3 regions of the Thioalbus denitrificans genome follow, and region 2 is predicted to be linked to each of the others. Evidence: predicted binding sites of a transcription regulator. Region 2 holds the regulator's gene; each other region holds the start of a gene.
What was found. The regulator sigma-54, encoded in region 2, starts transcription at its own class of promoters, with help from an activator protein. The targets are predictions, from matches to a motif close to TGGCANGNTNCNTGCTT.

Region 1 (5,166 bases), on a different contig from region 2:
GGCCTGCCTGGGGCCGTCACCCCGAATCAAAAGTCTTGCCACCCGTCCTTTGCAGAAGACGTGCCACTATTGAATTACCATTAATAAACAGTTTCTTATATAGGATTCCGCCCTCCAGCCACGCATCAATGGAGGGCTTGCCGCCGGGATGCGCACCAACCTGGTGCACGCCGGACCGGGTCAGCGGTGGCGGCGCACGGGAAACGTGCCGGGGCGGTTGCCGCGATGACAAAAGAAACGGGCGCCGAAGCGCCCGTCGATGGGGTTGGGAGCGGCTTCTCAGAGCACGTAGCCGCGCTCGTCGTGGGCCGCCAGGTCGAGACCCTGGGTCTCCGCCTCCTCGCTGACCCGCAGGCCGATGGTGAGATCCAGCACCTTGAGGATGACGAAGCTCAGCACACCGGTGTAGACCAGGGTGAAGAGCACCCCCAGCAGCTGCACCCAGACCTGTCCGCCGATGGTCACGCCCTCGGCCAGCCCCGCGCCACCCAGGGCCGCATCGGCGAACACGCCGGTGAGCAGCGCGCCGATGATGCCGCCCACGCCGTGCACCCCGAAGACATCCAGGGAGTCGTCGTAGCCGAAGGCGCGCTTCAGGCGGGTGGCGGCGAAGAAGCAGCCCACGCCGGCGGCGACGCCGATGGCGAGCGCCCCCATGGGGCCGGCGGTGCCGGAGGCCGGGGTGATGGCCACCAGCCCGGCCACCGCGCCGGAGGCGATGCCCAGCACGCTCGGCTTGCCGTGGCTCAGCCACTCGCTGAACATCCAGCCCAGCGCCGCCGCCGCCGTGGCCAGCTGGGTCACCGCCATGGCCATGCCGGCGGTCCCGTTGGCGGCCACCGCGCTGCCGGCGTTGAAGCCGAACCAGCCGACCCACAGCATGGAGGCGCCCACCACAGTGAGGGCCAGGTTGTGGGGCGGCATGGCGGTGGTGGGCCAGCCCTTGCGCCGCCCCAGCATGATGGCCGCCACCAGCCCCGCCATGCCGGCGTTGATGTGCACCACCGTGCCGCCGGCGAAGTCGAGCACCCCCAGGTCCCACATGAACCCGCCGTCACCGCTCCAGACCATGTGGGCGATGGGCGCGTAGACCAGCGTGAACCACAGCCCCATGAACCAGAGCATGGCGGAGAACTTCATGCGCTCGGCGAAGGCGCCCACGATGAGCGCCGGGGTGATGATGGCGAAGGTCATCTGGAAGGTCATGAACACCGTCTCCGGCACCGTGCCGGTGAGGCTGTCCACCGTCACCCCGCCCAGGAACGCCAGGTCGAGGCCGCCCACGAAGGAGCGCAGGTTGGTCACCCCCGCCTCCATGCCGGCGGTGTCGAAGGCCAGGCTGTAGCCGTACAGCGCCCACAGCACCGACATCAGCGCGGTGATGGCGAAGCACTGCATCAGCACCGAGAGCACGTTCTTGCTGCGCACCATGCCGGCGTAGAACAGCGACAGACCGGGAATGGTCATGAACAGCACCAGGGCCGTGGCGGTGAGCATCCAGGCGGTGTCGCCGGAATCGGGACCCGCCGCGTCGGCCGCCAGGGCCAGGCCCGGCCCCGCCAGCAGGGCGGCGAATGCCAGGAATCGGTTTGCGGTTTTCATCGGTATGCCTCTCCCGGCCTCACAGAGCCTCATCGCCCATATCCCCGGTGCGGATGCGCACCCCCTGCTCCAGCACGGAGACGAAGATCTTGCCGTCGCCGATCTTTCCCGTCCGGGCGGCGCCCGTAATGGCTTCGATGACCCCCTCCACCTGGGCGTCCGGGACCGCGGCCTCCAGTTTCACCTTGGGCAGGAAGTCCACCACGTACTCCGCCCCGCGGTAGAGCTCGGTGTGGCCCTTCTGCCGCCCGAAACCCTTCACCTCGGTGACCGTGATGCCCTGCACCCCCACCTCCGAGAGCGCCTCGCGCACGTCATCCAGCTTGAAGGGCTTGATGATTGCCGTTACCAGTTTCATAGGATCTGTTCCTCCGTCCGGGGCCCACCGACCCCGCCACCGTTCCCACCGTGCCGCGAAGTGCCGCACGGCATCCACCCGGATATGAGCAGCTTCCGTGCCAGTTGCAGGAGCCACGGATTATCAATGGGTTAGAATGGGGCCCGGCCCCCGGTATCCGGAATTGCGCCCCGATCCGCACCAATCTGGTGCACGCCCTCCATGTCCACCGGCACGTGATTTTCGTAAACTGGGGCGGCACACCGCATCCGGCCGCTGCCGGAGATCCGGTAGTGATGCGGTAAACTGGTCTCCCATGCAGGCGCGACGGGCTCCCGCGGAGCGCGTCCGGCCGCCGGGACCTTCAAACCTGCCGAGGAATACAACCGGTGCTCGACCCGAAACGACTCGATGAACTCTCCCAGCGCCTCGCCGGCGCGGTGCCCGGAGCACGGGAGATGCGCTCGGAGCTGGAGCGCAGCTTCCGCGCCCTGCTCAGCTCCACCTTCGAGAAGCTGGATCTGGTCAGCCGCGAGGAGTTCGACGTCCAGGCCCAAGTGCTCGCGCGCACCCGGGCCCGGCTGGAGGAGCTGGAACGGCAGGTGGCGCTGCTCGAGCGCCGCCTGCAGGATGACCCGGGAGCCGCCACCCCGGGCCACTGACGGGCCACGGCCCCGCGACGGCAGGAGCGCCGCCGCCTGACGGACAGGGAAGTCCATGCCACAGGATCCTGACATCACGCCCGCCGCGCACGCGGGCGCCGCGCCGTCCGCCGCCCGCGGCGACGGCAAGCCCGGGCTGGCCGTGGTGCTGAGCCGCGCCGCCGCGGGCCTGCACGCCCCGCTGGTGAGCGTGGAGGTGCACCTGGCCAACGGCCTGCCGGGCCTGTCCATCGTCGGGCTGCCGGAGGCGGCGGTGCGCGAGAGCAAGGACCGGGTCCGCGCGGCGCTGCAGAACGCCGGCTTCCAGTTCCCTCCGCGGCGCATCACCATCAATCTCGCCCCCGCCGATCTCCCCAAGGAGGGCGGCCGCTTCGACCTGCCCATCGCCGTGGGAATCCTCGCCGCTTCCGGCCAGCTGCCCCGCGCGGCGCTGGCGGACGTGGAGTTCCTCGGTGAGCTGGCCCTGGGCGCGGCCCTGCGCGGCGTGCCCGCCCTGCTGCCGGCGGCCCTGGCCGCGGGCCGGGACGGTCACCGCCTGGTAGTGCCGCGGGAGAATGCCGACGAGGCGGCCCTGCCCGGTGCGGCCGAGATCCTGCCCGCCGGGCACCTGCTGGGCGTCTGCGCCCACCTGCTGGGCCGGGAGCGGATCACACCCCACCACTACCGGCCCGGCCCCGTCGACCCGGCCGACGGCCTCGACCTGGCCGAGGTGCGCGGCCAGCACCGCGCCCGCCGGGCGCTGGAGATCGCCGCCGCGGGCAGCCACAGCCTGCTCCTCATCGGCCCCCCGGGCACCGGCAAGACCATGCTCGCCAGCCGCCTGCCGGGGCTGCTCCCGCCCATGTCCCACGCGGAGGCCCTGGAGGCGGCGGCGGTGGCCTCCATCAGCGGCACGCCCTTCCAGCCCGGGCGCTGGGGCGTGCGCCCGTTCCGCGCCCCCCACCACACGGCCTCGGGGGTGGCGCTGGTGGGCGGCGGCACCACCCCCCGTCCCGGTGAGATCTCCCTGGCCCATCACGGCGTACTGTTCCTGGACGAGCTGCCCGAGTTCGACCGCCGGGTGCTGGAGGTGCTGCGCGAACCGCTGGAATCGGGCCGCATCACCATCTCCCGCGCCGCCCGCCAGGCGGAGTTCCCCGCCCGGTTCCAGCTGGTGGCGGCCATGAACCCCTGTCCCTGCGGCTACCTGGGCGACCCCTCGGGGCGCTGCCGCTGCAGCGCCGAGCAGGTGCTCCGCTACCGCGCCCGCCTCTCCGGCCCGCTGCTCGATCGCATCGACATGCACGTGGAGGTGCCGCCGCTGCCGGCGGAAGCGTTGACCGCGGCCGACCCGCGCGCCGAGACCAGCGCGGCGGTGCGCGAACGGGTCTGCGCCGCGCGCAAGCGCCAGCAGGCCCGCTCGGACCGCCCCAACGCCATCCTCGACGAGCGCGCCATCGACCGCCACTGCCGCCCCGACGCGGCCGGCCGCGCCCTGCTGGCCCAGGCCACGGCACGGCTCGGGCTCTCCGCCCGCGCCCACCGCCGCGTGCTCAAGCTCGCCCGCACCATCGCCGACCTGGACGGCGCTGAGGCCCTGTCGGTGACCCACCTCACCGAGGCCATCGGCTACCGGCAGATGGACCGGACCCGCTGAGCCGAACCGCCGGACACAATTTTTCACGGCCCGGGGAATCCGAATGTGGCGACATCGCCCACGCCTGTGCAATTCTCGGTTCTGGAGGTGGTAACCACGTGTCACCGCGTGGGTTTTTCCTGCCTGTTCCGGGACTGCAGCAGAGGATTGCATGACTCCACGCCGACGCGGCCCGCACTCCCCCGCCCTCAGGGCCGCGGGGCTGTTCCTCGCTCTCGGCGGAGGCTGGATCCTGCTTACCGACCTCATCGTCGAACGACTGAGCCACGATGCCGCGATCCGGTCGTGGCTGCAGCACCTCAAGGGCATCCTCTTCGTTATCGGCGCCAGCCTGGTGGTCTACCTCATCGCCCGCCGCCGTGAACGGAGTGAAACCGAACTGCGCGAGAGCGAGGCCCATTTCCGGGCGCTCTACGAGAATGCCCCGCTGGGCTACCAGTCGCTCGATGCGCAGGGACGCATCCTGGACGTCAACCGTGCCTGGCAGGAGACCCTGGGCTACGAGCGCGGAGAGGTCATCGGGCGCTGGTTCGGGGAATTGCTGCCAGAGACCCAGCAGGCCTTGTTCCGGGAGCGTTTTCCCCGTTTCAAGCATGACGGCCATATCCACGCGGTGGAATTCGACCTGCGCCGCAAGGACGGAACCTACCTGACGGTCATCTACGACGGCCGCATCGGCCTGGACAGCAACGGGCACTTCCTGCGCACCCACTGCATTCTCGAGGACATCACCGAGCGCAGGCGCGCCGAACTGCACCTGCGCCGCCTCAACCGCGCCCTGCGCACCCTGTCGGAGTGCAACCAGGCGCTGGTGCGCTCTCCGGACGAGTCCAGCCTGCTGCAATCGATCTGCCGGACCCTGGTGGAGCAGGGCGGCTACCCCCTCGCCTGGATCGGCTTCGCCGGGCAGGACGCCGCGAAAACCGTCC
Region 2 (5,166 bases):
CCGTGGACGGTGATGCGCGCCGAGAGGGACTGGGTGAGATAGAAGTTGAGACGGTTGATCAGCCGCCGGGGTTCCAGGCGGGAGCTGAACAGGGGAAATCCGCTCCGCTCCGCGTGCTCCACCAGCCGGGGCGGGGGCGCGCCGTCCCCCGTCAGGATGGCGAGGACCGCCGGTGCCGCGAACGGATCCCGGGCCGGATCCGCCTCCCGCTCCAGCCACGCCAGCTCGGCGTCGGTCAGCAGGGGAATCGCGTGGGGATGTATCGGGTTGTAGAAGCCCGCGAGCCCGGTCACGGGGAGATCCGGGAGGCTCAGGGAACGTTCGCCGCCGGCCTGGCCGGCAATCCAGGTGAGGCAGAGATTCTCCTGCTGGACTTCAAACAGGTTTTGTATGCTGATCGTCCGGGGCATCCGTTTCGGCGGCCTCGTAACTCAGGATCGTCTGGAGCAGCGCTGCCGCGTCGGGTGCCTCGCGCAGCCGTTGCCGGGCCTCTTCGTCGCTGAACAGCTGGGCCAGCCGTGCCAGGACCTCGAGGTGCTCCTCGGTGGCGTTCTCGGGCACCAGCAGCGCGAACAGCAGGTCCACCGGCTTGTCGTCGATGGCGTCGAAGTCGATGGGCTCCTGCAGGTGCGCCAGCGCGCCGATGACGTGGTCGCTGTTCTTCAGCCGTCCGTGGGGAATGGCGATACCGTGGCCGATGCCGGTGCTGCCGAGGCGCTCGCGGGCGATGAGGCTCTCGAACACCTCGGTGGGGTCCAGCTCCGGCTCGTCAGTCGCCGCCAGGCCGCCGAGGAATTCCAGCGCGCGCTTCTTGCTGCCGGCGATGACGTCGGTCGCGGTGCGTTCGAGGGTCAGGATGTCACGCAGGTGCATGGTGATTCGTCACTGTGCGGGGCGATCCGTTCGATTTCAATCGTCTGGCGTCTCTCACTGGTCTCGGTCCGGGTCCGCCGCGGTTGTCGTGGGTTCGAGTCCGGGACGGGGCTGACGGGGCCGCCGGCCCCGTCAGCCCTCCCCGGTTCCGGGCTCAGGCGCGCTTGGCGCTCTCGTGGTTGTGAGCCTGGGACTTTTCCTTGTGCTTCTTCACCTGCCGGTCGAGCTTGTCCACCAGGGCATCGATGGCCGCGTACATGTCATCGTGCTCGGCGTCGGCGTACAGTTCGGCCCCGCTCAGATGGATGGTGGCCTCGGCTTTCTGCCGCAGCTTCTCCACGCCCAGGATCACGTGCACGTTGGTGATGTTGTCGAAATGGCGTTCGACCTTCTCCAGCTTCGAGTTCACATAGTCGCGCAGTGCCGGGGTGATGTCGACGTGATGACCGGTGATGTTGGTCTGCATAGCTGACTCCTTAAGCCTTATAGCAGGCGCTTTCTTTCGTTTGATGGCGGTATCGCCATGACCTCGCGGTACTTTGCGATGGTCCTGCGTGCCACATTGACTCCCTGATCAGACAGGATTTTTGCGATCTTGCTGTCGCTGAGCGGCTTGGACGGGTGCTCGGCGGCGATGAGCTTCTTGATGAGCGCCCGGATCGCCGTGGAGGAGGCCTCGCCTCCGCTCGCCGTACTGACGTGGCTGGAGAAGAAGTATTTCAGCTCAAAGATACCACGGGGGGTGAGCATGTACTTCTGGGTGGTGACCCGGGAGATGGTGGACTCGTGCATCTCCACCGCTTCGGCGATGTCGTGCAGGACGAGGGGCTTCATGGCCTCCTCGCCGTGCTCCAGGAAGCCGCGCTGGTGCTCCACGATGCAGGTGGCCACCTTCAGCAGGGTCTCGTTGCGGCTCTGGATGCTCTTCAGGAACCAGCGCGCCTCCTGCAACTGGGTGCGCAGGAAGTTGTTGTCCTGGCTGTTGTCGGCCCGGCGCACGAGGGCGGCGTAGCTGGGGTTCACGCGCAGTCGCGGGGAGGCCTCCGGGTTGAGCTCCACCAGCCAGCTGCCCCGGTGCTTGCGCACGGTGACATCCGGCACCACGTACTGGGGCTCCTCGCCGCCCACCTCGTTGCCGGGGCGGGGGTTGAGGGTCTGGATCAGCTGGATGACCTCGCGCAGCTCGTCCTCGCTGATCTTCATCCGCCGCTGGACCTGGGCGTAGTCGCGGGAGCCCAGCAGTTCCAGGTGGTTTTCCACCAGGTTCAGCGCCTCGCTGCGCCAGGGCGTGGCGGCGGGCAGCTGGCGCAGCTGCAGGGACAGGCATTCGCCCAGGTTGCGGGCGCCCACCCCGAGGGGGTCGAAGGTCTGGATGCGGTGCAGGACCGCCTCCAGCTCGTCGAGCTCCACCTCGAACTCGGGGTCGAGGCTGGCCAGGAGCTCCTCCAGCGTGGCGCCGAGGTAGCCGCGTTCGTCGATGGCGTCGATGAGCAGCCGGGCCAGTTCCAGGTCGCGGTCGTTGAAATGGGCGAGGCTGGCCTGCCAGAGGAGGTGCTCCTGGAGCGACTCGCCCCCATGGCTGACATTGGCGAACTCCTGCTCGTCACCCTCGTCGGGCCCGGAATTGCTGCTGGGCACGTCGTAGATGTCGTCCCAGGCGCTGTCCACCGGGAGGTCCGCGGGAATGTCCGCGTCGTTGCGCTCGAGGTCGAGGTCGCGGTCCTCGGCCTCGCTGCCCGACGTCGATGGCGCCTCCGCCTCACCCGACGCTTCGACCTCGTCCTCCGCCAGCTCCAGCATGGGATTGGTCTCCAGCGCCTCCTGGACCTCCATCTGCAGGTCGAGCGCTGAGAGCTGCAGCAGCTTGATGGCCTGCTGCAGCTGCGGCGTCATGGTGAGTTGCTGGCTCAGCCGGAGCTGAATGGAGGGTTTCATACGGCGCGTCGTCGTCTAGGCGTAAACGGATATCCGGTATCCGTTGTCGTTATGTCCGGATTGTAACGCAAATAACATGCCGTGCAGATAGGGGCACGGGCCGCGCGGGTATCCCCGCGACCGGGGAGGCGGGAAGTCACAGGCGGAACTCGTGGCCCAGGTAGACGTCCCGGACCTGGCTGTTGTCGAGGATTTCGGCCGGCGTGCCGTGGGCGATGCCGTTGCCGTTGCTCATGATGTAGGCGCGGTCGCAGATGCCGAGGGTCTCGCGGACGTTGTGGTCGGTAATCAGGATCCCGATGCCGCGGTCGCGCAGGTGGCTGATGATGCGCTGGATATCGAGTACCGAGAGGGGGTCCACGCCGGCGAAGGGCTCGTCCAGCAGGATGAAGCGGGGCTCGGTCGCCAGCGCCCGGGCAATCTCCACCCGCCGCCGCTCGCCGCCGGAGAGGCTGATGCCGAGATTGTCGTGGAGATGGCCCACGTGGAACTCGTGCATGAGGCTGTCGGCGAGCCGCCGGCGCTTGCCGGGCGTGAGATCCCGGCGCAGCTCCAGGATGGCCATGATGTTCTGCTCGACGGTGAGCTTGCGGAATACCGAGGCTTCCTGGGGCAGGTAGCCGATGCCGCGCCGGGCGCGAATGTGCATGGGCTCCCGGGTCAGGTCGGCTCCATCCATGGTGATGGCGCCGCTGTCGCAGCGCACCAGGCCCACGATCATGTAGAAGCAGGTGGTCTTGCCGGCGCCGTTCGGGCCCAGCAGGCCCACCACCTCGCCGCTCTCCACCCGCAGGGAGACATCGCGGACCACCTCGCGGGCGCCGTAGCGTTTGCCCAGCCCGCGGGTTTCCAGGACGCTCATTGCTTGCTGTCGCCGCCCCTGGAGGGGACGATGGTCATCTGCACCCGGCCCGGCTTGCCGCCCTCGCCGCTGCCGCCGGTGGCCAGCACCGACTCGCGCTGCAGGTCATATTCAATACGCTGCCCGCTGAACGTATTGCGCCCCTGGGTCACCTTCGCCTCGCCGATGAGCACCAGCATGCGGCTCTTGCCCTGGTATTCCAGCTTCTTCGCCTCGGCGGTCACGTCCTTGTTCCGGCCCTCGGGGCGCTGGCGGAAACGCACCGGGTTGCCGGTGGCGGTAATCTGGGACAGCTCGCCGCCGGCGGCGTGGACCACCAGCCGGTCGGCGTGCAGCTCGATGCTGCCCTGGGTCAGGACCACCCGCCCGGTATAGGTGCTGACGCCCGTGGCCTCGTTCAGCTCCGCCTGGTCGGCCTCGAGGCTGATGGGCTTGTCGCTGTCGCCGGACAGGGCCAGGGCCGCCCCCGGCAGGGCGAGGAGCAGCAGCAGTACACTGGTGTACTGCTTCACTCTTGGCGGTACATTCAGAGCCCCCCGAAAGTGCCAGGACAAGGCGCGGTGCGCAGGCAATGGCCCGGTCCTTGTCAAGCACCGCAACGCGGTCATGGTGCTTTCGGGGGGCTCCCTTCGGGCGAGCCGCTGGCCGGCCATCTGCGGCGTTGCGCTCTCTTGAAAGGACCCTGCCATTCCTGCGAGAGCGCGCCTTGCAGCTAACCGGCCAGCAACTCGCTGAACGTGCCTCCAAGAGTGAAGCAGTACACTAACGGCGGTTCGGTTCATGGGTGGCCTTCACCTTGGACTGTAGCAGCAGCCTCTCCTCCCGCAGGAAGGCCCGCATGCCGGTTGCGTTGATCATATCACCCCCGCGGGTGATGGAAACCTCGCGGTCGGTCTCCAGGTACTCCTGCTCCACCAGGACGCGCAGGTCGTGGGTGCGCAGGGTCAGGCCGGGATCGGCGGCGGTGGGCGCCTGCTCGGCCAGGACCTGCCCGGGGAGAAACACCAGTGCGCCGTCCTCGGTGACCCGTGCCCGCTCGGCGGTCACCACCCAGGGCGCACCCTGTTGGGGGTAGTGCACCAGCCGGGCCGTCTCCAGCTCCGTGCTGTCATCGTCGGGATAGTGCTGCAGGCGCTTGCCGGTCAGGCGCTGGATGGGCACCCCCTCGAGGTTCATGCGCACCGCGGAGAAGCCCTCGAACCAGTAGTCGGGATCGTGGCGCTGCACGTCCGTCCGGGTCGGCCACCAGGGTTCGTAGCGATAGGCGAACAGGCTGCTCAGCCCCGCGAGCAGGCCGAGGACGAGAAGGCCTGCGGTGGTGGGGCTGAGGCGGGGCAGGGGGAACCGGGGCATGGGGAACCGGGGCATGGGGGCCTCAGAGGTAGGCCTCGAGAATCGCCTGCAGGGTGCCCTGGGCTTCCATGATCAGTTCGCACACCTCGCGCGCGGCCCCGCGGCCGCCCGGGCTCGGGGTCTGCCAGTGGGCGTGCTTGCAG
Region 3 (5,166 bases), on a different contig from region 2:
CACGCTGCCGATGGCATAGGCGTTGTCGTGGATGTTGGAGGGGTGCAACCCCGCCTCGCCGCCGTCGCTGCGCGCCCACTTCGGCTTGGGACCGATGAGGCGCACGCCCGTGCGGCTGGAGTTGTAGTGCACCTCCCAGGCGGTGCCGAAGAACATCCCGATGTCCTCATCGGTGAAGAAGTCGGGCGCGCCGTGGGGGCCGTAGAGCACGCCCACCTCCCACTCGGTCGTGTACTCGGGCACCAGCGCGGGGGGCAGCGCCGCCGGCGCGGCCTCCGGCTCGCTGCCGCCCAGGTGCAGCACGTCGCCCACCCGCAGGGTGCGCCCGGCATGCCCGCCGAACTGGCCGAGGGTGAAGGTGGCGCGGCTGCCCAGGTAGTCGGGCACGTCGAAGCCGCCGCGCACGGCGAGATAGGCGCGGGTGCCGGGGCCGGCCGCGGCCTTCAGGCGCAGCGTCGCGCCGGCGGGGACCGTGACGGGCGCCCACCGCGGCACGGGCCCGCCATTGAGCTCCGCCTGCATGTCGGCGCCGGTGAGCGCGATGACCGCCCCGGTGTTGAAGCGCAGCGTCGGTCCCGAAACGGTGAGCTCCAGCCCCGGCGCGCCCTCGGCGTTGCCGACAATGCGGTTGGCCAGCCGGAAGGCGAGATGATCCATGGGGCCCGAGGGCGGCACCCCCACGTCCCAGTGGCCCACGCGGCCGGGCCAGTCCTGCACCGTGGTCTGGGTGCCGGGCACCAGCACCTCCACCGTGGCGGGGGCGTAGTGGAAGCCGCCGAGGAAGGCGGTGATCTGCCGGCCGCGGCGGAAGGTGTCGTGGGCCACCACCTGGCGCAGGTAGTCGAGGTTGGTCTCGATGCCCGCCACCCGCGTGGCCGCAAGCGCCCGCGACAGGTTGGCGAGGGCCTCGGCGCGATCGGCGCCGGCGCAGATGATCTTGGCGATCATCGGGTCGTAGTGGGGCGGCACCTCGCTGCCCCGCTCCACCCAGGTCTCCACCCGCGCCGTCCCGGCGAAGTCCGCCTCGGTGAGCAGGCCGGCGCTGGGCTGGAAGTTGCGGGCCGGGTCCTCGGCGTAGAGGCGCGCCTGGATGGCCCAGCCCCGGGGGTTGGGCCGGTAGCTGTCGAGGAACTCGCTCTCCCCGGCGGCCTGGCGCACCATCCACTCCACCAGGTCCACGCCGTAGACCTCCTCGGTGACGCCGTGCTCCACCTGCAGGCGGGTGTTCACCTCCAGGAAATGGAAGTCGTCGGTGTCGGCGTCGAAAATGAACTCCACGGTCCCCGCCGACCGGTAGCCCACCGCCCGCCCGAGACGCACGGCGGCGGCGTGGAGGCGGGCGCGCAGGGCGTCGTCGAGGCCGGGGGCCGGGGTCTCCTCGATCACCTTCTGGTTGCGCCGCTGCACCGAGCAGTCGCGCTCGCCCAGGGCCACCACCCGGCCGGCGCCGTCGCCGAAGATCTGCACCTCGATGTGGCGGGCGCGCTCGATGAACTTCTCCAGGAACATGCCCACCTGGCCGAAGTTGTTGCGGCTGAGCCGCTCCACCGAGTGATAGGCCTCGCGCAGTTCCGCCTCGTCGCGGCAGAGCTGCATGCCGATGCCGCCGCCGCCCGCCGTGCTCTTGAGCATCACCGGGTAGCCGATGCGCGCGGCCTCCGCCAGGGCGTACTCCACCCCCTCCAGCAGCCCGCTGCCCGGCAGCAGCGGAACGCCGTTGATCTGCGCCAGCTCGCGGGCGGTGTGCTTGAGGCCGAAGTCGCGCATCTGCTGCGGCGTCGGGCCGATGAAGGCGATGCCCTCGGCGGCGCAGAGCTCGGCGAAGGCCGCGTTCTCGCTGAGGAAGCCGTAGCCGGGATGGATGGCCTGGGCGCCGCTCTCCCGCGCCGCGGCGAGGATGCGGGCGGTATCCAGGTAGCTCCGGGAGGCGGGCGCCGGACCGATGCACAGCGCCTCGTCGGCCTGGGCCACGTGCAGGGAGTGGGCATCGGCCTCCGAGTAGACCGCCACCGACTTGATGCCCATGCGCTTCAGGGTGCGGATGACGCGGCAGGCGATGGCGCCGCGGTTGGCGATCAGGACCTTCTTGAACATGCTTCTTCCACTCCGGCGATTAATTCAACGCTAAGACGCGAAGGCGCAAAGACCCAGGTCAAGAAAGGCGAATCGAGTTGCGCGGGGAGCCACCCGGGCCATACCGGCCCCCGGTTGCCCATCGCTCCGCACCCATCGTCACACTCACAGGATCTTCCCTCTTCGCGGCTTGGCGCCTTTGCGTCCTGGCGTTAATTCCTTTCCACGCAAGTTCCTTTCCAACCCGGTCACGGCGCATCCCAGACCAGCATCTCCACCGGGGTGGGGTTGTAGGCGTTGCAGGGGTTGTTGAGCTGGGGGCAGTTGGAGACCAGCACCAGCACGTCCATCTCGGCGCGCATCTCCACGTACTTGAGCGGGGCGGAGATGCCGTCCTCGAAGGTGAGGCCGCCCGCCGGGGTCACCGGGACGTTCATGAAGAAGTTGATGTTGCTGGAGAGATCGCGCTTGGTCATGCCCCGATCCCACTGCGCCAGCGCCATCAGGAAGCTGTCGCGGCAGCTGTGCATGTGGCGCTTGTCCAGGGCGTAGCGCACCGTGTTGCTCTCCGCCGAGCAGGCGCCGCCGAGGGTGTCGTGGCGGCCGCAGGTGTCGGCGGTGATGGTGAGCATCACGTTGCCGAGGTTGGAGAGCAGCTTGGTGCCCGTGGTGAGGTAGATGTTGCCCTGCCCGCGGATGGTGTCCTGGGCGCTGTAGCGCTCCTCCGGGTCGGCGGCGCTGTAGAACAGGGTGTCCACCGCCTGGTTGCCCTCGAGGTCGAGAATGCGGAACACCTGCCCCTGCTTCACCACCTTCATCCACGGCTCGCCCGCGGGCACCACCTCGCGGCAGAGGGCGTCTGCCGGGTCGAGCGGGCTCTCCACCAGTTGCGTCGTCATGGTCGTTCTCCTGTTCGCTGCGCGGGCCGGGCTCAGAGGTAGAGCCGATCGGTGTTGGCGAAGCCGCGCCGGTTCTCGGGGCAGCGGTTGCGGCAGGGATCGTCGGCGCCGGCGGGACCGCTGTACCAAGCGGTGAGCTTCACGTCGCGGGGCCGGTACTCCGGATCCGGATCGAGGGGATGCTGGCAGGTGGAGAGCACCACCAGGGTTTCCATCTCGAAGCGGAGATCCACGTGGTCGCCCGCCCGCGAGTGGCCGCCGGCGAAGGCCATGTTGCCACCGTCGTCCACCACCACCTTGCTGAAGAAATTGATGTTGGGCACCAGGTCGCGCCGGCCGAGTCCGTACTTGGCCACCTCGTTGAGCAGGCTGTCGTAGCCGTTGCGGTGGCAGGCGTTGCGCGCCTCCTGGTAGCTCAGCGCGCCGTACCTGCGCGCCACCATGGCGGCGTTGGAGACGCCGCCGATGGGATCGTGCCAGCCCACGCTGTCGCCGGTGATGGAGCAGAGCACGCGGCCCATGTCGGAGTAGCAGGCGCAGCCGGCGGTGAGGTGGGCGGTGTGCTGCGCCTTGAGGGTGTCGGCCATGTTGTAGCGCTCGAGCTTCTCCTCGTTGTTGTAGAGCAGCATGGCGACATTGGCCCCGCCACCCACGTCGGTCAGGCGCAGGGTGGTGCCGCGGCGGAGCACCCCGGACCAGTGGGCCCCGCCCGGCACCAGTTCCTCCCACAGCGGGCTGCTCGGCGAAGATTCACGCATTGAAACCACCTCCTGTTCGGAGCCTCGCGGGACTCCCGGCTCGTAACGATTCCCGGTATTAACAATTCCGTTTTCGGTAATACCCTGCATCGGTAACAGCAAGGCGCGTGCCAGCCGGACACGGCCCTGGAACCCCGGAAAAACAGGCCTGCGCAGGGGTCACGCGCACCATCCTGGATCAGTGCCCCGCGGCCGGCACGGTCCTGGTGCATCACGCCTGGCCGGCGCGTTTCTCCGCGGGCAGGTGCAGTTGCGGGATCAGCGTGGTGGTCAACTCCAGCTTGCCGGAGATGACCCCGCGCAGGGTGATCATCTCGTCGGCGATGAGCTGCAGCGCCGCCGCCGGCCCCTGCACCAGGATCACCTCCATGGTCTGGGAGTGCATGAGGTGGACGTGCAGCGAGCTGATCACCTCGCGGATGTGCTCGTGCTGGAGATCCGCCAGACTCTTCTGCAGGTTCGGCGTGGAGTGGTCGTAGAGCAGGGTGATGGTGCCGGCCATGATCTCGCTGCCCAGCGCCTGCTTGTGGGCCGCCACCTGCTCGCTCACCATCTCCGCGATGGCCTGGGATCGGCTCATGAAGCCGCGCTCCGAAACCATCGCGTCGAGCTGCCGCAGCAGCGGCTCCGGCAGGGAGACGCTGATGCGGCTGACGCCGCCGTTGCCGTTGTGACCGCTCATGCCCGTGCCCTCCCCTCCTTGCACTCCGTTGCCGGCGCCGTATCAGAACAGGTGGCTGTAGCGCTCGATCTCCCAGGCCGAGATGGTCTGGTGATAGGCGTTCCACTCCTGGCGCTTGTAGCGGATGAACTCGTCGCGCAGCCCCTGGCCCAGCGCATCGATGACGAAGGGGTCGGCCTCGAAGGCATCCACCGCCTCCTGCAGGTCGCGCGGCAGGAACTCGATGCCGCGCGCGGCGCGCTCCTCCTCGGTCAGCTCGTAGAGGTTGTCCTCCTGGGGCTGGCCGGGATCGAGCCCCTCGCGGATGCCCTCCAGGCCGGCGGCCAGCGCGAGCGCCGCGGCCAGGTAGGGGTTCACCGCGCCGTCGGCGTTGCGCGACTCGAAGCGGCCGCCGCCCATGGGCACGCGCACGGAGTTGGTGCGGTTGTTGGAGCCGAAGGAGTTGAACACCGGCGCCCAGGTGAAGTAGGGCATGTCGCCCTGGCGTACCAGCCGCTTGTAGCTGTTCACCGTGGGGGCGAACGCCGCGCACAGCGCCTTGCCGTGCTTGATGACCCCGGCGATGAACTGGTAGCCCAGTTCGGTGAGCCCCAGCCCCCGCGGGTCCTCCTTCGGGTCGCGGGCGAACAGGTTCCTGCCCGTCTCCAGGTCGTAGAGGGACATGTTGAAGTGGGCGCCGTTGCCGGTCTTGTCGGCGAAGGGCTTGGGCATGAAGGTGGCGACGAGCCCTTCCTGCTTCGCGAACTCCTTGGCC

Region 1: the regulator sigma-54 is predicted to act here: its motif matches at 2,047-2,063, upstream of DFQ59_RS00090 (P-II family nitrogen regulator).
Region 3: the regulator sigma-54 is predicted to act here: its motif matches at 3,827-3,843, upstream of DFQ59_RS18530 (urea amidolyase associated protein UAAP1).

Annotation. Positions count from the first base shown of each region.
Region 1 is NZ_QPJY01000001.1:21,064-26,229, forward strand. It holds gene DFQ59_RS00085 (ammonium transporter) at 280-1,602, opposite strand; gene DFQ59_RS00090 (P-II family nitrogen regulator) at 1,622-1,960, opposite strand; gene DFQ59_RS00095 (accessory factor UbiK family protein) at 2,329-2,601, shown strand; gene DFQ59_RS00100 (YifB family Mg chelatase-like AAA ATPase) at 2,657-4,237, shown strand; gene DFQ59_RS00105 (HD domain-containing phosphohydrolase) at 4,389-5,166, shown strand, end outside.
Region 2 is NZ_QPJY01000003.1:52,005-57,170, reverse strand. It holds gene hprK (HPr(Ser) kinase/phosphatase) at 1-410, opposite strand, end outside; gene ptsN (PTS IIA-like nitrogen regulatory protein PtsN) at 376-873, opposite strand; gene hpf (ribosome hibernation-promoting factor, HPF/YfiA family) at 1,028-1,339, opposite strand; gene DFQ59_RS08535 (RNA polymerase factor sigma-54) at 1,357-2,808, opposite strand; gene lptB (LPS export ABC transporter ATP-binding protein) at 2,945-3,670, opposite strand; gene lptA (lipopolysaccharide transport periplasmic protein LptA) at 3,667-4,182, opposite strand; gene lptC (LPS export ABC transporter periplasmic protein LptC) at 4,433-5,038, opposite strand; gene kdsC (3-deoxy-manno-octulosonate-8-phosphatase KdsC) at 5,046-5,166, opposite strand, start outside.
Region 3 is NZ_QPJY01000016.1:57,048-62,213, reverse strand. It holds gene uca (urea carboxylase) at 1-2,094, opposite strand, end outside; gene DFQ59_RS18535 (urea amidolyase associated protein UAAP2) at 2,322-2,972, opposite strand; gene DFQ59_RS18530 (urea amidolyase associated protein UAAP1) at 3,005-3,730, opposite strand; gene nikR (nickel-responsive transcriptional regulator NikR) at 3,942-4,412, opposite strand; gene glnT (type III glutamate--ammonia ligase) at 4,455-5,166, opposite strand, start outside.